Regions from separate parts of the Paenibacillus sp. USHLN196 genome, predicted to be linked through region 3. Evidence: riboswitches for the same ligand, from Rfam matches in the RefSeq annotation. Region 3 holds a riboswitch; each other region holds the start of a gene.
What was found. A riboswitch is a leader RNA that binds a small molecule or an ion and turns the genes downstream of it on or off. The one in region 3 is predicted to bind cyclic di-AMP.

Region 1: it holds a riboswitch for cyclic di-AMP, as region 3 does, so the genes downstream of both, WFI24_RS31425 (C40 family peptidase) here and WFI24_RS32110 (3D domain-containing protein) in region 3, are expected to answer to the same signal.
Region 2: it holds a riboswitch for cyclic di-AMP, as region 3 does, so the genes downstream of both, WFI24_RS02885 (3D domain-containing protein) here and WFI24_RS32110 (3D domain-containing protein) in region 3, are expected to answer to the same signal.
Region 4: it holds a riboswitch for cyclic di-AMP, as region 3 does, so the genes downstream of both, WFI24_RS12230 (C40 family peptidase) here and WFI24_RS32110 (3D domain-containing protein) in region 3, are expected to answer to the same signal.

The regions. Positions count from the first base shown of each region.
Region 1 covers NZ_JBBCYH010000022.1:46,642-52,671, forward strand. Annotated here, with positions in the region: gene WFI24_RS31415 (multicopper oxidase family protein) at 1-350, shown strand, start outside; gene asnB (asparagine synthase (glutamine-hydrolyzing)) at 645-2,540, opposite strand; gene WFI24_RS31425 (C40 family peptidase) at 2,747-3,220, opposite strand; cyclic di-AMP (ydaO/yuaA leader) riboswitch at 3,226-3,359, opposite strand; gene WFI24_RS31430 (response regulator transcription factor) at 3,526-4,233, opposite strand; gene WFI24_RS31435 (sensor histidine kinase) at 4,335-5,726, opposite strand; gene WFI24_RS31440 (nitrite reductase) at 5,833-6,030, opposite strand, start outside.
Region 2 covers NZ_JBBCYH010000001.1:667,420-673,449, forward strand. Annotated here, with positions in the region: gene WFI24_RS02870 (PspA/IM30 family protein) at 1-616, opposite strand, end outside; gene WFI24_RS02875 (prenylated flavin chaperone LpdD) at 728-1,069, opposite strand; gene WFI24_RS02880 (polysaccharide deacetylase family protein) at 1,223-2,017, shown strand; gene WFI24_RS02885 (3D domain-containing protein) at 2,131-2,802, opposite strand; cyclic di-AMP (ydaO/yuaA leader) riboswitch at 2,805-3,002, opposite strand; gene WFI24_RS02890 (amino acid ABC transporter ATP-binding protein) at 3,220-3,942, opposite strand; gene WFI24_RS02895 (ABC transporter substrate-binding protein/permease) at 3,929-5,365, opposite strand; gene WFI24_RS02900 (M20 family metallopeptidase) at 5,576-6,030, shown strand, end outside.
Region 3 covers NZ_JBBCYH010000024.1:48,433-54,462, forward strand. Annotated here, with positions in the region: gene yabG (sporulation peptidase YabG) at 100-996, opposite strand; gene rsmA (16S rRNA (adenine(1518)-N(6)/adenine(1519)-N(6))-dimethyltransferase RsmA) at 1,056-1,958, opposite strand; gene rnmV (ribonuclease M5) at 1,963-2,508, opposite strand; gene WFI24_RS32110 (3D domain-containing protein) at 2,664-3,848, opposite strand; cyclic di-AMP (ydaO/yuaA leader) riboswitch at 4,121-4,374, opposite strand; gene WFI24_RS32115 (TatD family hydrolase) at 4,616-5,386, opposite strand; gene WFI24_RS32120 (HD domain-containing protein) at 5,719-6,030, opposite strand, start outside.
Region 4 covers NZ_JBBCYH010000004.1:491,111-497,140, reverse strand. Annotated here, with positions in the region: tRNA gene WFI24_RS12240 (tRNA-Leu) at 298-382, opposite strand; gene pelA (pectate lyase) at 557-1,519, opposite strand; cyclic di-AMP (ydaO/yuaA leader) riboswitch at 1,939-2,070, shown strand; gene WFI24_RS12230 (C40 family peptidase) at 2,076-2,540, shown strand; gene WFI24_RS12225 (carboxymuconolactone decarboxylase family protein) at 2,638-2,967, opposite strand; gene WFI24_RS12220 (hypothetical protein) at 3,093-3,311, opposite strand; gene WFI24_RS12215 (hypothetical protein) at 3,431-3,760, opposite strand; gene WFI24_RS12210 (xanthine phosphoribosyltransferase) at 3,858-4,439, opposite strand; gene WFI24_RS12205 (YkvI family membrane protein) at 4,644-5,699, shown strand; gene WFI24_RS12200 (glycosyltransferase family 4 protein) at 5,837-6,030, opposite strand, start outside.

The DNA.
Region 1 (6,030 bases), on a different contig from region 3:
TATTTCCGGATACAGATGTCATAAAAGTCCAGAAAGGTGACAAGGTCAAAGTTACTTTTGTGAATCAGTCCAAAACGGATGACCATCCTATGCATCTCCATGGACAGTTTTTCCAAGTGCTAAGTAAAAATGGTCAATCCTATCAGGGGTCAACGATCATAAAAGATACACTAAATGTTAAACCAGGGGAAACTTATGTTGTTGCTTTTGAAGCCGATAACCCTGGAAATTGGATGTTCCATTGCCATGACTTGCATCATGCTTCCGCGGGAATGGTAACGGAAGTCATGTATACAGATTATGAAAGTAACTATACACCTGATCCGAGTGTGGAGAACGTAGCGGAATAAATAAGTAGCATTGATTTACTCTTTATTAAGATCTGCTAATAATACGTTAAAAGATAAACAGAAGAAATTATAATGCGGCGATCTTTCCCGGAATGTAACCGAGGATTGGTTGCCGCATTTTTTTAGAAACACCTTAATTGTAAAAAAGCGATACTGTTGCGCTTAAATGCATATCATTCTCTTCTATTAGCTAGCATACCAAAATCCCCCAGGTATAGAGAACTCATTAAAATGAACTCTAATCCGAGGGGACGATATTTCAGAACTATATTGGCGACGTTACTGACTTTTTTATTACAATATCATTCTATTGGAAGATGGACCTGAAAAGGAATACGCACGATCTTCAATATATATTTGATGCCATAAGATAAATACAAGAATGGTCCACAATTTACGGCTTGCATCCAATTTCCCTTCCTTATGGATCTCAAGTAGCTGCAATACATACGTTTTATTGATCCATTGATCTACGTCTGCTGTCATAATCAGATTCCTAGCCCATGAATACCATTCACTTTTTAACCATACTCTCGTTGGGACAGGAAAACCTAATTTTTTTCGTTGCTGTACATCAGGTGGAACCACATCTTTCATAGCATCACGGAGTAATAATTTAGTTGCTGTGGGTGTAACTTTATACTTAGTAGGGATGGTAGCAGCTAATTCAAATACTTTGGTATCTACAAAGGGAACGCGAAGTTCCAAGGAATTTGCCATCGACATTTTGTCTGCTTTCATTAGGATATTCCCACGTAGCCACGTATGAATATCAATATACTGCATCTGTGTGACTTCATCATATAACTTCGCTTGTTCATAAAGTGGCTTAGTCACCTGCTGGGTTGGTTTACATACTCCCTGCTCCGATAACCATGGTGCTAATACCTTACTTTTTTCATGATCCATAAAAATCTTCGCATTTCCAAAGTAACGTTCTTGCAGAATAAGACTCCCTCTTTCCAAGAATCCTTTGCCTTTCATGCCGGTAGGCAGTAATCGTCCAAGATGTCCTGCAAGACTTCTCCATGGACCTGGAAGACCCTGAAACATGCGGAGAGCATAGGGTTCCCGATAAATGTTGTAGCCACCAAAAAATTCATCTGCACCTTCACCTGAAAATGCCATCTTAACATGCTGACTAGCCAACTTCGATACAAAGTAGAGACCCACGGCTGATGGGTCTGCTACTGGCTCATCCATATGCCATATTAGAGAAGGTAGTATATCTATATAGTCGCGGGCATTAATCCGAATTTCATGATGCTCAGTCCCTAAATAGGCTGCTGTCTTCCTAGCATCATCCAATTCACTATAGCCCGGCATATCAAATCCAACGCTGAATGTTTGGGTTGGCTCCAAGCGATGAAGTAAACCAACTAAACTGCTTGAATCAATACCACCCGATAAGAATGCTCCCCTAGGGACATCTGAGTTCTTATGAATACGAACAGATTCCGTTATTACTGATCGTGTTTCCTCTACTAAATCGGAATACGACCTACTTTCATGGGGCTCAAACTTCACTTCGTAATACGGTCTGATGGTCATTCCATTATTCTGTACAATCAAATAATGGCCTGCTTTCAGTTTATGGATCTCTTTGAACATCGTTAGAGGTTCAGGTACATATTGAAATGTGAGATACTGATAAAGAGCATTTTCATCCACTTCCCTATCAATCCTACCTGAAGCCAGCAACGTTTTAATTTCAGAGCCAATCATGTATCCGGAGGCGGTCTCACTGTAATAAACAGGCTTGATTCCGAAATGATCCCGTGCCGCAAATAAAAGATCACTCCTTTGATCCCATATGGTGAACCCAAACATGCCTCGTAAATAGTTGACACATTTAATTCCAACGTCCTCATAAAGCCTCAGTAATACTTCGGTATCGGAATCTGTATAAAATGTATACCCCTTCTGACTCAACCAATCCCTCAACTCTTTATAATTATAAATCTCTCCATTGAATACCAACCAAATATCTTTGTTCTCATTGGTCATGGGCTGTGCCCCGTGCTCAATATCCAGTATACTTAGTCTCCTAAAACCCAGACCGATATGATCATGGATATATATCCCTTCATCATCTGGGCCACGATGAGCTATGGAGTCCGTCATCTGTTGCAGAATGTTTGCATCTACTGGCACATGATATTTGTTATATAAACTTACAAATCCACACATTGGGCTAATCTCCTCTAATCGATATAAGATTAGTTTAGCCTTCATGTATGTGGAATCTGTGTAAGAATACTGTCTATATCATAAATCACGTTCTTTTAAGTTATCTATATATTTACTGGATTAGTTCATTGGAGTGATTCTATATGTTCGAGGCAAGTTGTAAACAAAATGGACAAACCCGTCTCCTCACGGGCTTGTCCATATTTTTAATGACTGTCGTCAATCATTTTAAGATAGTTCTGCTCGCTAACCACTCGGCGAGCTGTAACATATCTGGATTTATAATAACTTTCAGATAAGCTACTAATTCGAACACCTTTACTGCTTGATGAATGTGCAAATTGATTGTTACCTACATAAATGCCCGCATGGGAAATGCTGCGACCATTTGTATTGAAGAAAACGAGATCTCCTGGGCGTAGTTCTTCTTTTTCTACAAACGATCCCTTTGTTGCTTGCATACTAGAGGTGCGCGGCAAATCTAGTTTAAATGCATTAAAAACATAAAGGATAAAACCGGAACAATCAAAACCTGATGTTGTGGTCCCACCATAAAGGTAGGGCGTTCCAACCACTTCTTTTATTTCTTCAGTTAGTTTTGCCTGACTAGCAAATGCTCCCGTTGCTGTGGAGGTAAATAAAACTGCTGCTCCAAGCACCGACAAAATGACCTTTTTCAAACTTTTGTTCCTCCCTTAGATGCCTACGGAGTTAGCTTAAGGATTCGGTTAAAGGCTCCCTATATTCTTATCTTGCAAGAATAATTCACCCAACAAATGGTTCCCCCGTTTTCAATACGAAATTCGGCAAAAATAGTTAAATGTTTGTAACCTATAGAGTATTATATTGTTATAATGTGTGGATTTTATGTAGAATTCTCATATATCTTACTCTACAAAAAATGAAAAGACCGTCCCCTGTTAAATTCAGGGAACGATCGCTTCTTAGGACAAATTCTTTTTTTTACCAGCTTCTACTTATAAGCTCAAGGCTCTTCTACACTATACAACCACTTATATCCTATGCCCCAAACTGTTTGAATGGGATTCTGTTCTAATCCAGCCAACTGTAACTTCTCGCGGATATTTTTGACGTGGGTGTCCACGACTCGGTTATCCCCAAAAAAGTCACTTCCCCACAGACGTTCAATGATTTCATCTCTAGAGAAAACTCTTTGTGGGTGCTCAGCCAACATAAGCAAGATATCAAGTTCCTTTTGGGTTAAATCCAGATTTGTGTCTAATACCAAAACTTGTCTTCGATCTGGATAAATAATCATGTCTGAATACACGATTTTTCTACCGACTTCTTTTAGGCTCGAAGACTGTGAAGATCGTCGAATAAGTGCAAACAGGCGAGCGATGAGTTCATCTGAATTTACAGGTTTCACCATATAATCATCAGCACCCACTCCTAAGCCATGCACCTTATCCTTCACATCCCCTCGAGCAGTAAGCATTAATATAGGAGTTTCACTAAATGCTCTGATTTTTTTACAAAGATGCCAACCATCCATATCCGGCATCATAACGTCTAATAAAATGACATGATACGAATTTTTCTGAAGATAGGACAGTCCTTCGGTTCCATTATGAGCTTCCGTAATATCAAAACCTTCTTTAGTTAAATAAATACGCAATAGATTTCTCATATTCCATTCGTCATCAATAACTAATGCTTTCAACTTGTTCATATGGTCATCACCATCCAATACAAAAATCTATAGATATATTACAACATAGCCGTTCTTCTTACTTTAATTTTCAAATATCATTAGCTCAATTGTTTTACATATTATATTTTGGAACTATGTGATTTCAATGAAGAAGACGTGATGGTCGGAAAAATTATTTTAAATCGCGTGCCCTCTCCAATTTTACTTTCTACCTGTATTGTTCCTCCTTGTTGTACTACAAGACTTTGAACAATAGACAGCCCAAGTCCAGTTCCTCCATATGCCCGAGATCTGGATTTCTCAACTCGGTAAAAGCGCTCAAATATATTCGGAAGTTCTTCTGCTGAAATTCCGGGTCCCGTATCGCAAATACTTATCGCCACCCCACCTGTTTCAGAACTTAAAGAAACTTGAATATACCCCTCAGCTGTGTAACGAATGGCATTATCCAACAGATTAAGAATGATCTGTTCCAGTCGGTTAGGGTCTACAAAAATATGAGGTACGGAACTCAGGTTACTTTGAATCGTAAGATCTTTCTCTTGGGCTTTTAATTGAACCTTATCTATAGACCTTTGGATAATCGAAGTGGGTGCGACAGACATTAGTTTTAAGTCAATTTTACCTTCCTCCATCTTAGACAGTTCAAAGAGATCATTTATGATTACATTTAAACGTTGTGCTTCCTCAGAAATGATTTGTAAATATTTTTTCTTTTCTTCTTCATTTTCCACCAGATTTTTAGCCAATATGTCTGCATACCCTTCCATATAGGTAATGGGTGTTTTCAATTCATGAGAGACGTTGGCAAAGAACTCCGAACGATTATCTCGATATTGTTTTAATTCTCTAGCGAGGTCGTTTATGGCTTGTGACAATGAACCAATCTCATCTTTAGTTTCCACCGGAATTTCAAGATTCAGTTCTCCTTTGGCAATTTGGCGAGTTGCACTTTCAATTTTCAGTAATGGATTCGATAATTTTTTGGATAGAAAAAAGATGCAACCCAACGCCAATAACAGTGATCCAAATCCAGTTATAAATAGTAAATTTCTGATCGTTTGGATCGATTCTTTCATCTTTTCTAGAGAACTAATCACATAAATCCCTTTGACCGTTGGATTAGTGGTCACGGGGATACCATGAAGCAGGTAAAGTTCGTTATTTAATGTGAATTCTCTTTCCACCTTCTTCCCTTCAAACAATTTATCATTGTCCCAGATATAGTCAGGGAGAGTTGAGGCGTCTGAAGTCTTTGATTCAATGAATGTTCCTTGTGCGCTCAAGATATACATCTGGACCCCCGTAAAATCGGCCATTTGTTCTGCACTGTTACCTTGCTCCTCAAGCATAGTAGACAAATGTGCTGCTAACTCGTTGGCTTCATCGTGTACTTTAGATGACAAAAAATTCGTGAATATGAGGTTAAGTACAATGCTTAGCAATATTAAAATCCCAATAAACAAGCTGAAAATGGTAAAACTGAGTTTTAAATGAATTTTATTCCACACCGAATATATCACCTTTTGATATCATTATTAGGAAAATAAAACAGTCGCCATTATGGCGACTCATAAATATTTCCCTGTTTAATTTATTTTTGCCATTTACTATAGATTAAAGCACTCTCTTTAATTCTTCAGCAGTGATTCTCTTCAAAAACTTACTGAATTTTTCCTTACCTTTTGCATGAATTTTATAATAATCAATTATTTTCATTACAGTTTGTGTCACTTCCGCTTCCGTTAAACCAGCTAGAAAAAGTTCTGCCAAAGAAGCTTTGATCCCTTTTGGATCTCCACCTATATACATATC
Region 2 (6,030 bases), on a different contig from region 3:
TGTCTTTACCCAGCTTCTCGAACTCTTCATCAAGCGACTTGCCTTTGGATGACATCTCGTTGCTTGCTTCAGCTTGTGCTTCCATTTGCATCATTTTCTCTTCCATTCGCTTCATGCCGGCACTTGCCGTATCCGAGCCAAATCCATTCAACGCTTTGTTGATTTCCGTTTGGGCTTTTGCTGCATTGTAGCGGGCTACCAATGTTTCACGTTTGTTCTTCATTTGAGTCAACTGCTTACGCATCTCGTCGAGCTTGCCACGCAGGTTATCTGCAGAAGCCTTGTTCTGATCATAGCTGGTTTTGTACTCAGCCATCTTCTCTTCAGCAACCTTTTTCTCTTCAAGAGCCCGGCGAGCCAGGTCCAGGTTCTGAGCACGTGCCGCCGTGTGCGCCTGTTCTTCACGTTTCTTCACAAGCGCTTCCTGCTCTTCGAACAACTGCTTGAATTTCTTCTCAATGGCGATCTGTGCGGCTACTGCTTTCTCCGCATCCTCCAGATCCTCTTGCATGTCACGGATATATTGGTCCGTCATCTTGATTGGATCTTCTGCCTTGTCAATAATGGCATTAATGTTAGACATCGTTAAATCACGCAATCGTTTGAAAATGGACATTATGGTATTCCTCCTAGTCGATATTACATCGTATATAATTATACATACGTAAGAATCTACATCTCGTTTCAATTTTAGCAAATAAAATCAAAACATGCGATTGCTCTTACGTCAGGAAGATTGTTTATCCTTATTCAGATGATCCTCCATCAACCTCTCTGCAGTCTGCACGATTTCGTCGATCTGCATCCGTGTAATGGAATCAAAATGGATACCCATAATTACCGTAACGGTTACTTTCAGCTGCAGGGCAGCTTTTCGGGCAAGCCGTTCACAGAGCTCTTGTTCCTTATGACCCGGAATATGTACCGTAGTCCCACTAACCCGCTCATGATCGACATAGAACGTGGCTACAGCGCCAATATGCGCCTTTCCTCCGGTAACGAGAAAAACCTTATCCTCTCCTGCTTCAATCACCTGTAAACGTATCGATTTCAAATCATATGTACTCATAGCCATCCACCTATCCTTCTCTATATGTTATATATGGAGGAATTATGGCTTTCATGAGCTACATCGGCAATGAAAATTCTCACACTACGCATAACTTATGGATACCCCGGGCATACCAAAGAGAACGTCATTTTGGAAAAGGAGGCCGTTATTATGCGCGTACGCCTCATTATGCTGATGGTTATCGTTATTTTTCTCGGAGGGTATCATGCTCCAGTTGTTTCATCGCGGGATGCTTCAAGCCCGCCAAGTGAGTCGGTATCAGGTTCAGATTCCGCGGAACAAGAACAACTGACATTGGGACAATTACGTCAAAAATATGCCGATACGTTCAAAACCAATGGTCCTTCAACCAAACAGGTTGCACTGACTTTTGATGATGTGCCCGATCCACGATTTACTCCGCAGGTGCTGGATGTATTGAAAAAATACAAAGTCAGAGCTACCTTCTTCATCGTGGGTAGTCGTGCTGAGAAACATCCGGATCTGGTAAAACGCATGGTTAAGGAAGGACATATCGTTGGCAATCACAGCTATAATCATCCGGAATTCGGTAAGCTGTCGATGAATGCCTTTCGCAAACAAATTTTACATACCGGCGATATTATTCACCACCTCACGGGATATACCCCCAAAATGATACGGCCACCTTATGGTGACATTAATGAGGAACAGCTGAAATGGGCTGCCAGACAGCATTATAGCATTGTGAACTGGAATGTGGATTCGTTGGACTGGAAAGGCCTCTCCAAGGAAAAGGTGAAAGATAATATCCTATCTGCCGTGAAACCTGGTTCCATCGTTCTGCAGCATGCAGGAGGCGGTGTGGGCTCTAACCTGAACGGCACGATTGAGGCTCTGCCCGAAGTCATTGAGGAACTGCGTCACCGCGGATATGAACTGGTCACGTTGGACGAAATGTTGGGATTGCCTAAGGCCAAAGATTAGAATGTCCATGATCCGTGTCAAGAAATGATTACGAATGTTAAAAGGGTGCCTGTTCAATCGCAAGTTAGCGACTGCCAGACACCCTGTTTGAATTCATTAGATGTAATTACTTGCTACTTCAGAATGTACAGCTCGATATCCTGAAAACCAAATGTGCTTACGGACTGCTTGCTACCCGGAATGAAGATATCAATTCGGTGACCCTTGATTGCTCCACCCACATCACGTGCTGTGGCTACAAAAGCCTGTTTGGGCAATCCTGGATGGCTGTGACCTGTGACCAATACTTTGGTTCCGAGCGGAATCACACTTGGATCAACTGCAATCGTACCCAGTTCAAGATCATTGCCGAAGTAATCCACAGGACCCCATCCTCCATTTTCGGACGGATCTGCAGAGTATGCCGTTGCTTTCACATTCACTGCTTTACTGTAATCAAACGTTTTGCCCCAGGCTTGAACCACTTTGTTATCTGCGTTAACGTCCAAGCTTGCTGTGGTAACCGTCTTCGCTTGAGCCTTGCTTTCCGTAGCGGCAGCAGCAACTTTGTTTGCTTTGCCGGGGATTGTAATTTTCAAACCACCATAAATGTTGTAAGGCGAAATGTCGTTATTTGCTTTAACCAACGTGTTAAGTGCTACTCCATATTGTTTCGATAAGGTGTAGAAGGTATCCCCCTCTTTGGCCACATGAACTGAATCTGCGTGAGCCGGAACGGCTTGAATAAGCATTGCTGTTGTCAATAATGCTACTGCTGTTTTGGCTATACGTTTCTTGTTAATCATGGTCTTCCTCCCTCATTGTGCCTGCGAAGTTAGTTGTCGGATTCGGATGAGGAGCCCACCCTATAGGTTCTTCGTTACATTTGGAATCATTATGTACCCCTAATTCACCCCAAGCAGTGTGCCGTATATCTTCCCCCTGCACGATCTGCATTGTTACATCCCCCGCACTCCCTGTCCGGAAGTTTCGGCAGAGTTCAATATATCACAATTTTGTAACCTGAACTTGTAGTAATTCTTACCAAATAATTTTCTGCACGTCATCATCTGTAAGAATACTGGATAATTTCGAGATGTTGGATACACCGATTCATAATATTAGGTAACAGAAAAGTTACTTTTCGATTTCATTAGTGGATATTACGCATAAAAAAATAGCGCTACCGACATAAAGTCAGTAACGCTATTTGATTCATGAATTTAGAGTACCTTAGCAAGAAAATCACGTGTTCGTGGATTTTTGGGTGCTCCGAACACCTCATCTGGTGTTCCTTCTTCCACAATAACCCCGCCATCCATGAACAGGATCCGGTCTCCCACTTCACGTGCAAAACCCATTTCATGCGTCACGATGACCATGGTCATCCCGCCTTCTGCAAGGCGTTTCATGACATCCAGCACTTCACCAACCATCTCGGGGTCCAGTGCCGAAGTAGGCTCGTCAAACAGCATGACATGCGGTTGCATGGCCAATGCTCTTGCAATGGCGATCCGCTGCTTCTGTCCACCGGACAGCTGATTCGGGAATGTATCTTTCTTATCGTACAAGCCCACAGTGTTAAGCAGATCAGCAGCAATTTTCTCTGCTTCCTGCGTGGATTGCTTCTTCACTTTGATTGGGGCAATTGTAATGTTTTGCTGCACCGTTTTGTGTGGGAACAGGTTAAAATGCTGGAACACCATCCCCATTTTTTCACGAGTCGCGTTAATGTTGTGCTTGGGGTCCGTTATTGAAACACCTTCAAAATCGATTTCACCTGATGTAGGTTGTTCCAAGAGGTTCAGGCAACGTAAGAATGTACTTTTACCTGAACCGGAAGGACCGATGACCACGACAACCTCGCCTTTGCCAATGGTCACGTTAATGCCCTTAAGCACATCGTTATTTCCATAAGATTTGTGTAATTGTCTAACGTCTATCACTTGCACTCAACTTCCTTTCCAGTCGTCCCAGCAGCTTGGACAAAATGAACGTCAATACAAAGTAAATGGCTGCCGCAATAACAAACGGACTCATTCCTTGGTACGTAATGTTTTTGACAACACTTGCCTGATACATAATGTCCACCATACCGATAACAGAGATAATGGAGGATTCCTTGATGATCGTTATGAATTCATTACCAATTGCCGGCAATACGGCCTTGAAAGCCTGTGGCAATATGATGTAACGCATGGCTGCACCTCTGCCCATTCCGAGGGAGCGAGCTGCTTCCAACTGGCCACGATCCACCCCTTGAATACCTGCTCGGAAAATTTCCGCAAGATAGGCACCACTATTGATGGAAAGTGTGATAATACCCGCTTGAAGGGGACTAAAATTAATACCAAATGTCAGGGCCAATCCGTAATAGATTATCATCAATTGCACTAGCATCGGAGTACCCCGAATGACTTCGACATATGCTGTTCCAATCCAACGCAGAATGGCTACATCATGCAGACGGAACAAACAGATGATCAGTCCGATGATAACCCCAAATATTACACCAAGTGCAGATAACAGGAGCGTGTATCCTACACCTGTTGCATAGAAGCTCTTGTATTGCCAGAACACTTCAATTATATTTTGTGATTTGTTCACTTTATCAGCCATCAGGAGACTGGCGTCTGTGACCATCTGTTCGATCTTATTTTCACTTTTCAATCGCTCGAGCGTTCCATTTACCGCACTTAGCAACTCTGTATTACCTTTACGGATTCCAATTGCTGCTTCTACCTGTTCTTCATCAGGAACAGCAGGAGCAAGTGCAATCACATCGTCCAGATATCCCGCAGCAACGGTATCTTCAACGATTGCTGCATTTATACGATTCGTTTGCAACTGCAACACAATATCAGAAATTTTATCGAGCGCAGTAAGCTTCGCTCCTGGGATATTCTGTCCAATCGTCTCTTGAATGGAACCCTTCTGAACCCCTATTTTTTCATTCTCCAGTTCTGCCATCGTCGGATATTTGTCTTTATCCGCACTGCGAACCATGATTACTTGTTTGGACTTGTAATAGGTGTCGGAAAAATCAATACTTTGCTTCCGCTCATCGGTTGGTGTCATGCCCGAGATGACCAGATCCACACGACCGCTCTGCAATGCAGGCAGGAGTCCGTCGAAGCCCATATCTTCAATGACAAGCTCAGCGCCAAGGTCTTTGGCAATTTCTTTGGCAATGGCAATATCAAAACCAACGATTTGATCTTTGCCATCGATCACTTTATGGAATTCATAGGGTGCAAAATCGGCACTTGTACCGAGCACCAGCTTTTTACTGCTTGAATTGTCTGTAGTCCCACTTGCAAGTGCCACAGGAACGGCAGTCGTCAGCAGAACGACAAAGGTCAACAGCATCATAGTGTAACGACTTATCAATTTCAACCTTGTTCTCTCCCCTTACAATACTTTGTATGCTTCTCATGTTGATGACTGAGTCATTATAAAGTACAATGCATGATTATGCAATGCATTTTGACATTACAAATCTTGACTTGTTTCTGAAAAAATGAAGCAAACATGATATAATCAATGAATTATTTTCATTTTTGCATAAGGAGTTTACTAATGACATCTAACAAATCACAGATCCAGACGGTTATTGATCAATATGCTTCCCGTTTTAAAGCCATTTCATCATATATCGGTGCCAACCCCGAACTGGGAAATGAAGAGTTCCTTGCTTCTGCTCGTCTAAAAGAAGAACTGGTCTATCACGGGTTCACTGTAGAGGCTCCAATCCTTGGACTAGACACAGCTTTTATTGGAACCTATTCTGCCGCCAAACCCGGCCCTACCATCGCATTACTGTGTGAGTATGACGCGTTGCCGGAGATCGGTCACGCTTGTGGTCACCATCTGATCTGCATGATGAGTCTTGGGGCTGCTGTTGGGCTAAAATCCATTCTGGATGAAGTCGGCGGAACAATTAAAGTGTTTGGGACACCCGCTGAGGAGACACGTGGTGCCAAAGTTCCTATGGCTGAAGCAGGTTTGTTCGATGACTGCGATGTCGCTCTGAT
Region 3 (6,030 bases):
AAATCAAAACTAATTATTATATCAGCATCAAAAAGTTGTTGTCAATGAATTTTTTTGCAAACAAAAAAAGCCCCAAATTGGGACTTTAAATGGCCTACATCAGACTGCAGATGGGTTCACTTTTAGCGTGGATAAATCATTCAAACCCGGCAAACCTACCCGGTAACTCCCACGTGTCTCCACACCACCCACACCTTGGCTACCACTGATGGTATTGTGCAGAACATCACTCATGTTAACTGTTTCCCGCACAGATGTGAAGGAGGCCTTAGCTGCCACATAGACCGGATCAAGTGCATGAATAAGAATTCTGCCCGGAGAACTGGCAAAGTTCGCCCCAGCGCGCAGCAGTGCCTCAAAATGGGACTGACAGGCCCCTGCCACGATGGTGAGTGCATCCAGATGACGTTCATATTGTCTGGCTACCTGAATAGCCGCCACAAAATTTTGCGAGTTCTTGTAGCTACCAAGACTATATAAGTCATAGGGCTGACGTGTCTTTAACACCCCATCATGACCCGTAATTACGACGATATCCGGACGGACTTTGGGTAACAAACGGTATAAGGTATCTGCCATAGCAGATTCATGAACATACTGTCCCTCCGCAGGAACACGTAATTGTTCATAGAGATCCATGCTTTTTTTCAAATAATTCGGGTCTCCATCCAGATGAAGCACCTTGCCAGGCATTTCAAAATAAGCTGGTTCCTGCTGAGCAGACCAATCCTGCACCAGACCTTCACGATTCCGCTCAGCCTGCTCCTTACGATTCTGCTGCAGGCGTGACAAGGTCTGATGTGCTTTAATATGCGCCTGTCTGGTCTTGGCACTTTGCGGTTCGTAGGGAACCTGTATCAAATCATCCACCGGGGAATCGGCAAGCAGCCGGAACTCAGTCCCTTTAATGACCGCAGTATCCAACTGGAGGCCTTCCACCCGAAAAGTCACATCACCACCGTATGACTTCCGAACGACCAAGTCTCCGATATTCATCAACGTAATCACCTCTACCCCATCGTATGGGCAGAGACCCGGTTTGGTTCATTCGAATTTTACAGCGCCGCGCGTACCCCTGCTTCCCACATCACGGTACTGAGCGTAGCATACTCCTGCAGACTCAACGTTTCTCCGCGCCGGGAAGGCTGAATACCTGCCTGCTCCAACAGAATATCTGCCTGTTCCCGGTTCTCCTTTGTGAAGAAGCGTGCTTTCAGGTTGTTCGAGATTGTTTTCCTCCGCTGGGCAAAAGAAGCCTGTACTACTTCGAAGTAGTGTGCTTCATCAGGAATCTCAACTGGCGGTTGCTCACGCACCTTGAGCTTAATAACAGCCGACTCCACATTAGGTTGCGGAATAAAGACTGTAGGAGGCACAATACAAACCAGCTCCGGCATACTGTAATACTGAACTGCAATGCTCAGGCTGCCGTAGTCTTTTGATCCCGGCGCAGCAGCCATACGTTCAGCGACTTCTTTCTGAATCATGACGACGATGCTGTCTACCGGCAGCTTCTCTTCCAGCAGTTTCATCATGATGGGGGTCGTTACATAATAAGGCAGGTTAGCCACGACACTGACTTTATCCACGGAGGCAAAATCGGTATTAAACAACTCAGCCAGATCAAGCTTCAGCACATCCCCATGATGAACACGTACATTTGAATAAGGCTGCATCACTTCTCCCAGGATTGGAATCAAGCGCTGATCAATCTCTACGGCTGTGACAGGACCTGCAACCCGAGCCAATCGCTCCGTAAGGGCTCCAATACCCGGCCCGATCTCCAACGCACCCTTGGACTCGTCCAAATCGGCTGCATTAACGATTTTGTTCAGTATATTTTGATCGATCAGAAAGTTCTGACCCAGACTTTTCTTGAATGAGAATCCGTGTCTTTGAATAATCTCTTTGGTTCGCTTGGGCGTTGCAATTTCAATCGTTTCTTCCATGTCTTTCATATGCTCACAATCCTTCGCGTTCAATTTGCGCTAATGCTGTGGAGAATTCTTCCCGTGTAATCTGAAATACACTCAGACGTTTGTGGAACTGCTTACCATTACAATATCCAATGCCCAGCAGATTGCCCATCTCCATACGACGTGCGGCAGCCTGCGGGTGTACAATGAGTCCTGCCGCGATCAGGTCCTCCCAATCGATGAGGCTTGGAGCACCTTCGTATGAAGTATGTACGCGTTCCAGCGCGTGCCGAATCGCCTCTGGTGAGGCGTTCTCCACCCCGATGTCTCCTTTGCGCGTCGCATCGGCCTCCGGAATGAAGGCATGCTTGCAGCCTGGAACTTTATTCGCAATAATTTTACGAATGCGCTCGCCGGCATGATCTGGATCTGTGAGTACAATGACTCCCCGTCTCTCCTGAGCAAGTGCAATCCGTTTCAGAATGCGTTGGTTGATGGCTGATCCGCCTGTTTCTATCGTATCGGCTTCCACAGCCCGGCGAATGGCTACCGTGTCGTCGCGGCCTTCCACCACAATCACTTCTTTTATCATGTTCCATTTCTTCCTTTCTAACGCAAAAAGAAGAGGAATATCCTCTTCTCTGCCAAACGGCGGGGGAGACTGAATTCAGACCCCTCCGCCGCATATTCCGCATGAATCATTCATGCAACTATTTTATAGCATTCCCATTTCAAAGTAAAACGATTTTAGTTCGCTTCCGGCTTCACCGGGCCGATCACGTAGACCGTCTTGCCTTTCTTACGTCCAAAATTCAGGGCATGCTTCACACTGTCATAATATACATCAATTTTGTTGCCTTTAATGGCACCGCCTGTATCTTCCGCACGACGGAAGCCCAGACCCTCGATATATACCCACCAGCCAATTGGAATGACTTTGGGATCAACCGCAATGGTGCGCCCTTCCGTTACACGAGTACCGGAAGCTGTTTTGGTGCCAATGCCAGGCTCTTCGGAAGAGTAGGCAGTCATGGATACGTTCTTCAGTACTTTGGAGTATTTAAAAGAAGTTCCGGATACGGTAATTACTTTGCTGCCCGAGGCAGATGTTTTCTTCGAGTTCGTTGTTGTAGCCTTTTTGGTTGTAGAAGTTTGAGCCGATACTGTCTGAATCTGAGGTTCTTTCACGACCGGTTTCGCTTTGGTGCCGACAGCAATCACTTTATCTACACGATTATTCGCGACCGATTTGCCAACCATTTTTTTGGAGACCAATTCTCCATCCTGGAATACCTTTTCAATATGCTGTACAAGTTTGCCTTCTTTGCCGTTCACAACGACACGGTTATCCCCTTTGTACAAGCTAGGGTCAGCCGTTTTAATTACTTTGTAAGCAATCGGTTGCTCTACTTCCACTGTACGCTTTGTTACACGCACTACACGGATCTTCATATCCGCTTTGATAGCAGTTCCAAGCGCCGGATATACTTTATCATTATTTTCAACTTGAATACCTGACTTTTGAATTGCATCTTCTACCGATGAATCGGTTGTATACAGAGTCTTGGTGTCTCCGTCTGCCGTAATGTTGACTGGAACGGCCCGCTCAATAACGATTCGGTCTCCATCTGTAATTGCTCCATTGAGCGGAATGGATACCTGATCGTGAGGGCTGACTGTGATTGACTGCTCCTCCAGCATTTCCTGAAGCATTCCTGTACGAGTCTCTACCACCTGAGCTTTGCCATCAATAACCAGTGAAATTTGTTTCCCGGCCTGACCGTAAACGACTAACAAGATCATGATTGTAAGCGCAATTGAGAAAATCGCGATCAATGCCATTTGACGCATGTTCTCATGCTTCCACCGCAACGCGAAAGACTTACTGGATGATCGTGACTCATGGGTCTCTTCTGGTTGGAATGTGCCCACTTCTCCGTCCTCCTTCATAGCCTCGCCGTCTAAAGTAATGCATGATGTCTTTGACGTGACTATACCAATTTTTCTACAGAACACAGATCGGACCATATGACCGGTTCTGCACCATGAATCAATCTTCGCAACATGATGTCATCCTCCTGAATACCTACCGTATGATGACAACCTTTCTTTTATTCAAAAACAAAAAAAGCCAAAGAAAGAGTGTAAGAGGAACTCTTTCGTGGCTTCCGAATGATTTTGAATATCGGAAATTCATGCACGAGGTTGCCTCTCTTTTTCCGCTTGCGAGGTTAGCTGTCGGGTTCGGGCGAAAGAGAGCCGCCCTATCTTGGGTCATCCGCTCATGGCGGACGCCCTTGAATTCACCCCGAGACCCAAAGAAGAAATCAAATATGGCTTCGCAATTCCTTTCGCTGCTTTTGGGTCAGCGAATGATGCGCAGCAGCTAAATACACCGCTGTTTAAGCCTTATTGGTTCCCCCGCTCTCCGTTAACGGAGACTCAGCGAGACTGATTCATGAAAGTAATGTTGTTTCATCGGAAAGTGTCCCTTTGTTCATCCCCCGAACATCTGTCCAATTTTCCGCACAACAATTCACTGAAAAGATGATATCCTGTTTTGATGCATGTTGTAAAGCGTTGATCAAGTACGTTTTTCTGAATATTTGGTTAAAATATTGTAATATTCTTGATTTATTTGGATCAAAGAGCAAATTACCTCCGCTTACCTGCCTTTTTCACCTGATTTACTCAATTTTTTAACGAATCCCAAATCGTTCCATGGCATTTCTGGTCGTTATTGCAGCAATTTCCTCTACCGAAATGCCTTTAATTTCCGCTGCTGCCTCTGCAACCAGACGTACATGCGCTGTTTCATTTCGTTTCCCACGATACGGATGAGGTGTCAGATATGGAGCATCTGTTTCAATGAAAAACCGGTCCATCGGAACCTTCGCCAGCACCTCTTTGGGCTGTTTTGCATTTTTGAATGTGATCGGGCCTCCAAAGGACAGGTGGAAGCCCATATCGAGACAACTTTTCGCGGTTTCCCAGCTGCCTGAGAAGGAGTGCATAACACCACCAACCTCGCTAGCTTTCTCTTCGCGCAAAATTCTTATAATATCTTCGTGCGCATCTCGATTATGGATGACAATGGGCATGTTCACTTCACGAGCCAATGCAATTTGTTGTCGTAATACGCGATGCTGCACTTCCTTTGGTGAAGTATCCCAGTGATAATCCAACCCAATCTCACCAATCGCAACCACTTTTTCATGCTTGCATAAAGATGCAATCCATTCCAGATCGCCCTCCTGCATTGTGATCGCATCTACGGGATGCCACCCTACAGCTGCATATATAAAATCATATGTTTCAGCAAGTTTCATGGTGGTCGGGATCGTCTCACGGTTAAAGCCAATGTTGATCATGCGACCAACTCCGGCATCCACAGCACGCTGAATCATGTCCTCGCGGTCCTCGTCGAATTGTGGTGCATCCAGATGTGTATGTGTGTCGAAAAGCATCATGGTTGTATCTCCCTTCATGTCGAACTAACGACTATCTTTGTTTAAAAATTCAATGTGTAAAATTCAATATATCATTGCTTCATAGATAAAACATTTTGGAGAATCTGTATATTGCCATCATTACATTCATTGCATCGCAACTACAATATATAGAAGATGTATAGATATTCTCATCTACATATGGCTGATTGAGATGATTCCACTTGCTTGCATTTACAAAATTATGTCGATCTACATATACTGCCCATTAAAGCAGATTACTGTATCATGAAAAATAGCTCTTTTAGAAAGTCTTTTGAACACAAAGTTTTCACCAAGTTGTACCCTCATCATTACAAGAAATAGGAGCGTATATGGGACGGTAATTCATGAATAATCGCATCCACCTTGTTTTGCGGGTAATACAAATGATGTTTGCCCCGATGCAGCCCACTAATGGACCGGACAATGTCGGATACTTCTGACAACTCATGTAACTTGTCCTGTCGATCGAGCAGAAGAATCTGCTTATCTGTGGATTCATCCGGACGAAACACATCATACGGATTATCCGACGGAAAATCAATTTCAAGATCATATTCGGGATTGAGACCTGCCTGGATAAAAGCTTCCCGAATCTCTTCCATCATTGTCAAGTCGGTCTG
Region 4 (6,030 bases), on a different contig from region 3:
GATTTAACTCAACTTGACCCTGTAGGTACGTCCTGGAGATATAGAGAAACTTATGATATGTGAATCGGTGTCCTACTCCCAGTTACCTGTGTTATAATCGTGGTCGAGCCCTGAGTTCCATAGTTGACCTCTGCGGTCTCAACGCCCGTCTTTATTATCTCTACCCCCTCTGAAATAAAGGTGCAAACCATCGCAAAACAAAAATTTATCCATTAATGGATAAATAAAATAAACAAAGAAAAAAGGTTCCTAGAGTGGCAATATACCATTCTAGGAACCTTCTTGTATTACATATGATGCGGTCGAGAGGACTCGAACCTCCACGGGGGGTTAGCCCACACGGACCTGAACCGTGCGCGTCTGCCAATTCCGCCACGACCGCATATTATATCTCCGTAGGCAATCTCGGCGACAAGAAATAATATATCATGCGGAATCTATCGTGTCAACAATGAAAATAATAACAATAAAGCCCGAACCAGAGGTCTATGTCTGAGTCGGGCTTTACTTATAGTTACCAGGAATTGACGCAATGAAACCTTCGACTCCTTACTATTTACAGCTTGGAAGGCCAGTTACCGTACCAAGCATAACCGCCTCTTCTTTCTTTATCAATATCACTTAGTTTGTATTTAACGACCCCGTCACGACCGATAAAGATGGGTTTATCCGTTCCCACTTCGTAGAAACGAGCCCAGATCGGTGCAGCTTTGGAATCAGCGATAATTTTGCTGTCTCCGTTTGCTCTTTCATACTTGTAACCGGTAATCTTCACTTTGTTAAACCATGCCTCAGCTCCGTTAATGGATGCCGTAATTTTAGCGTTAGCAGGTCTGGTTTTCAGGAATTTAACAATCGTTACACTCTCTCCAGCCGTCAGTGATGGTACTTCATAGATTCTTGCACTTGCCGGTTTAAGGGAACTGGAATCATGTTGTTGTCCCCATGCTGTCAGCTTACCGCCTGAAACGACCTGTGTATTCAGAATCGCATCTACACCTTTAGCAACAGAGTTCTTACTGCGATTGGCAAGGGCACTATCGATAAACGAGAAGTCACCTTTACGCGTTGCTACTTCATCCAGCATGTACATAACGTTAATCATGGCATCATCATTATAAGTGATGTGTTTGTGATATCCGGAGCTTTGGTACACTTGCGGCCATCCACCGTTCGAATACTGCATATTGATCAAAAAGTTGATTCCTTTAATTGCAGCCGCTGAGTAACGCGGATCATTCGTCTTTTTGAATTCTTTCGCCAATCTTCTAATTTCTGAGTATGTAGCCTTGTTGTCAATCGTGGACTTCGCCCATTCTCCACTGGTTTGTTTATAATCTTTTCTCCAACCTCCATCTGGCAGCTGGTTCTTCAAAACATCGGAAATACTTGCTGTTGTACCTGATGCATCGGCAGCAGATACCGTTACTACAGGGAGAACTGCCATTCCAACGGCTGAGAATACCATGGTACATGCTAGAACAAAAGTTACTATTTTTTTTGCTTTCAAAGATAACACTCTCCTATGTTTGTTTTAATAAATCTTCCACTTCTACCTTACTTAAGATACGAATCCCCAAACCTCCTTTATTTGAATTTATCGCACAATAAAATCAATTTTCATCCAATATGTGGATTGGATAAGACGATAATATGCAAAAAATAGATTTTTGTCAATATATGCAACTTAAAGAATATAATCTCTTAAATTCTACATAACGGAATAGTTCTTTTAACTCATGACAAACCTATTCATTTATCCAAAATCACCTTCAACGAATCAATAATGACGTTTTTGTCATGAATGATACCCAAACTTGATGCCCTCTTTCATATAAAAACCGTAATTCCGATAACATTGGGGTACTACGAAGGGTTTTAAATGGGTTTGACAATTACGCATTTATGCAATATAGTTTCAAATAGTTACAAAAACTTAATTATTCATTGCCGAGTTTCATGTTTGAAAACGGGGGAACCAATTTGGGTGAATTATTCTTATACATAGGAAATATAGGGAACCTTCTACCGAACCCTTAGCTAACTCCGTAGGCATCGAAGGGAGAACATTGATTTTGAAAAAACTGATTATCTCCATTTTTGGAGCAGCCGTACTATTTACATCCGGGGCAACAAGCACAGAGGCAAGCAGTATTAACTCCGTAGTGAACAACATGACAGGTATACCTTACAAGTGGGGTGGCACGACGCTGGCCGGCTTCGACTGTTCCGGGTTTATGAGATATCTTTTCAACAAATACAGCATTGAATTGCCACGTACTTCGCAGCAGCAAGCCAAAGCAGGTACTCCGGTATCCAAAAGTAACATTCGCACAGGTGATCTGGTATTCTTCAATACGATGGGCAAAGGCATTTCACATACAGGTGTATATATCGGCGGAGGCCAATTCGCTCATGCTTCCAGCAGTAAAGGGGTAAGCATCACCAAGTTGTCCAATCCATATTTCAATGATCGTTACGTAACAGCACGTCGGGTAACTGGACAGTTTATGTACGATAAGATGTTAGGGAAAATATAGGTATGATATAGAAAGAGGAGGCTCCGGATCACCCGGAACCTCCTCTTTTGTTTAGCTAGTCATGTATGGACCTATCCTTGTACTACCTTACCTGTATTTAATGTAAAGCCTTTTGTACTCTCATCGCACCCTGAGACAGAGCATGTCCGCCTCCAACAGCTCCAGCCACTGCAACGGTCTCCATAATCTCCTGATCTGTAGCACCTTTGGCACGAGCTTCTTCTACATGGTAGAAGGTACATACCTCATTGTTAGCGAATAGTCCAATCCCGAGCGCAATCAGCTGTTTTGTCTTCGCATCAATCACACCTGGCTGAAAACATTCTCCGGTAAACTCATGATACGACTTCACCACACCTGGCAGCACATCGCTTAATGCTCCAATCTGATCCTTGTAGGCATGAACTTTATCATTCATCAATGTCATTTGCAGCACACCCTCTCGGCTATAGTTACAGATCATCCTCACTGTACCTATCTTCTCACCCGAGTGAGTCATTTATGCCAAGAAATCATGGTAATTGCAAACAATTAAACGTTCATGTTCTAGCGTTACTCACTAAGTAAACTTTGGCGCGGCTCGCTGAACAACTGATATCGGTAATTACGATCCAGCTTAACGACACGTCGATTCTGACGACGGATAAGTACCTGCTCGCCATCCCAGGCAACTACAATTCCTGTGACATCGTTAGATTCCAGCTCGTCCCTCACTACTCTTACTTTCTCACCTGACAGACGCAGAGCGTCCAGTTCTGTATCACTGATCATGTTCATGGCTCCTATAATCCAAATTTATTTACAAAAAGAGACCTAAATGAAAAGTCATTTAGGTCTCACGTGACTGTATTGGACTGTCATGTCATTCGAAATTATGTCCCGACTGAAAGTTACCGCTGCGCGTGCTCTTTGCTGTCGTTCTTCTCGAACCAAAAATCAAGCACTTTGGCGGACATCACACGTTCTTCAAGGTACTCCACTTGATGCGGTGTAAATTGTTCTTTCCAAGAGAAGGACAACTCTTCGCACAAGCCTACAATCGTCAGTAATTCTGACCAGGCAACATAGCGTTTGTACCAGAAAAATTGAGGATGTTCAATCATATAGGGATAAAGGTCATCGAATTCCGTATGTTTACAATCCAGGGCACGTTCAAAATGAACTTTCGATTCCGCCAGCTTATCAATAAAAAATTGTTCTGTTGCCGGTTGGTTCCCCATGGTGTTGCCTCCTCTCCCTAACATAACCCCATTATAAATGAAATCCGCGGTCATGCAAAGGCATAGTTCAAAAAATAGGCCCTATTCCTTTAAAATGTCACATTTCGTTATCGTCAAATTGTACCGTTCCATCGTTCAGGGAACGAATGCGTACCAAGGCTTCCACCGGAATACCCTGTTCACGAATCGTACGCGCTCCCGCCTGAAAACATTTCTCGACCACAACGCCGAAACCGACGAGCTCCGCACCGGAACGTTCAATAATTTTGATCACTCCACGAGCGGCATCTCCATTGGCAATGATGTCATCAATGAACAAAATGCGGTCATTCTCATGAATGAACTCGCGAGAAACCATAATGTCCGTTACGATTCCCTTGGTAAAAGACGGTACGCGTTCACAGTAAGCATCAGGATCAGCCAGAAGCGTTTTTTTGCGACGGGCGAATACAAGTGGTACTCCAAGTTCATGGGCTGCGGCAAAAGCAACAGGAATCCCTGAGGATTCTACCGTGATTACCCGAGTCACTCCACTTTCACGAAACCGGGCAGCAAACTCCCGTCCCATCTCCATCGTTAGTGCAGGATCGATCTGGTGGTTCAACAGACCATCCAGCTTCAACACCTGATCCGAGATGACGACACCTTCTTGTAAAATTCGTTGTTTCAATACTTCCATGATTTGACCTCCCAAGCCTATCCTATGAGGTAAAAGTATCATATATCTATCTATAAGTTCAAGCGAAATTGCCTGGGTGCTGTCCTTAAGGTGCAATTCAAGCCAGAGCTTGCTTTCCATTGTCATGACTTTCGTGGGTCAAGCATACCTTGTACCATGGTACCCGCATGTCCAAACTATACAGGGGCCTGAGAGGGGAAACACATGAAACAGGCATTTCGGGTGCTGCAGATCGCATTTACATACATTGGAACGGTGGTCGGAGCCGGCTTCGCAACAGGGCAGGAAATCTTGCAGTTTTTTACCCAGTATGGCAAATGGGCCACCATCACCATAGGCTTATCCACCATGCTCTTTGTCTGGTTAGGTACCAAAATGATGCTCATAGCTCACGATACCGGTTCCCGCTCTTATGAGGATTTGAACAAACATTTATTTGGCCAAAAAGCGGGCAAATGGATCACATGGGTTACCCTTCTCATTCTCATTGGCGTGAACAGTGTCATGCTTGCCGGAGCAGGTTCCGTTTTTGTTGAACATCTGGGTTTGCATTATCAGACGGGTCTGATCGTCACACTTGTAGGTTCATATCTGCTTCTTGGTCGTGGCATTCAGGCCATCCTTCAGATGAATAGTATCGTCGTGCCCATGATGCTCCTGTTATCTCTGCTCATGATAACTAGCACCCTGCATCATCCTGGTGCATCCCGATTCATAACGCTGACGACAGACTCAAGCCCTTTTCAGGTGTGGTTGTCTCCACTGCTGTATACTTCGTTTAATCTGGTATTGGCCCAAGCCGTTCTCGTACCCTTGGGTAACCAGATTCACAGTCGGAGTGTTCTTAAATGGGGCGGTGTAGTCGGCGGAATTGGTGTAGGTTTCATGTTGATGGCAGCTCATTTCGCCATGTCAGCGCAGATGCCAGGCATCATCCAATTCGAAATCCCGATGGGCAGCATTGCGTTTCAACTCGGGTGGGCAGTGCAATCTGTATATGTATCCCTTATTTTTATGGAGATATTTAGTACATTTGTAGCAGACATCTATGGAATGACTCTGCAACTCAGACAACATATACGTGTGCATCCCCGTTTCATTACATTAACCATTATGCTGTTGTGTTACTCACTCAGTCAGTTTGGATTCAGTTCTCTGCTATCCATCCTTTACCCCATCTTCGGAAGTATGGCACTATTCTGGGCTGCCAAATTGGTACTTAATCGCTGGGGCGCTTTTCGTGGACGCAACAATACTTAAGACTTCAATTATGTATATCACGATGTTGATGAACATCAATTGATTCATGGCCATAACTCATCCCGCATACTATTTCCTTGAAGATGACAAAAAGCCGCTGTTTTGCACAGCGGCTTGCACTTTTTGCTCTTTTTTTCCTAGGCTTGACTGGGAAACTGCAAGTACATCTTTTTCAACTCATTCACCGACCTGCCGAGAGAGTAATGCGTTTTGGCTTTTTCACACGCTGAACGTGCAAGCTCATAACGGTAAGCCGGGTCCAGCATCACTTTTTCAAGTGCTTCAGCCAGCGCAGAAGGATCTTCTGCAGGTACGAGCAACCCATTGCTGC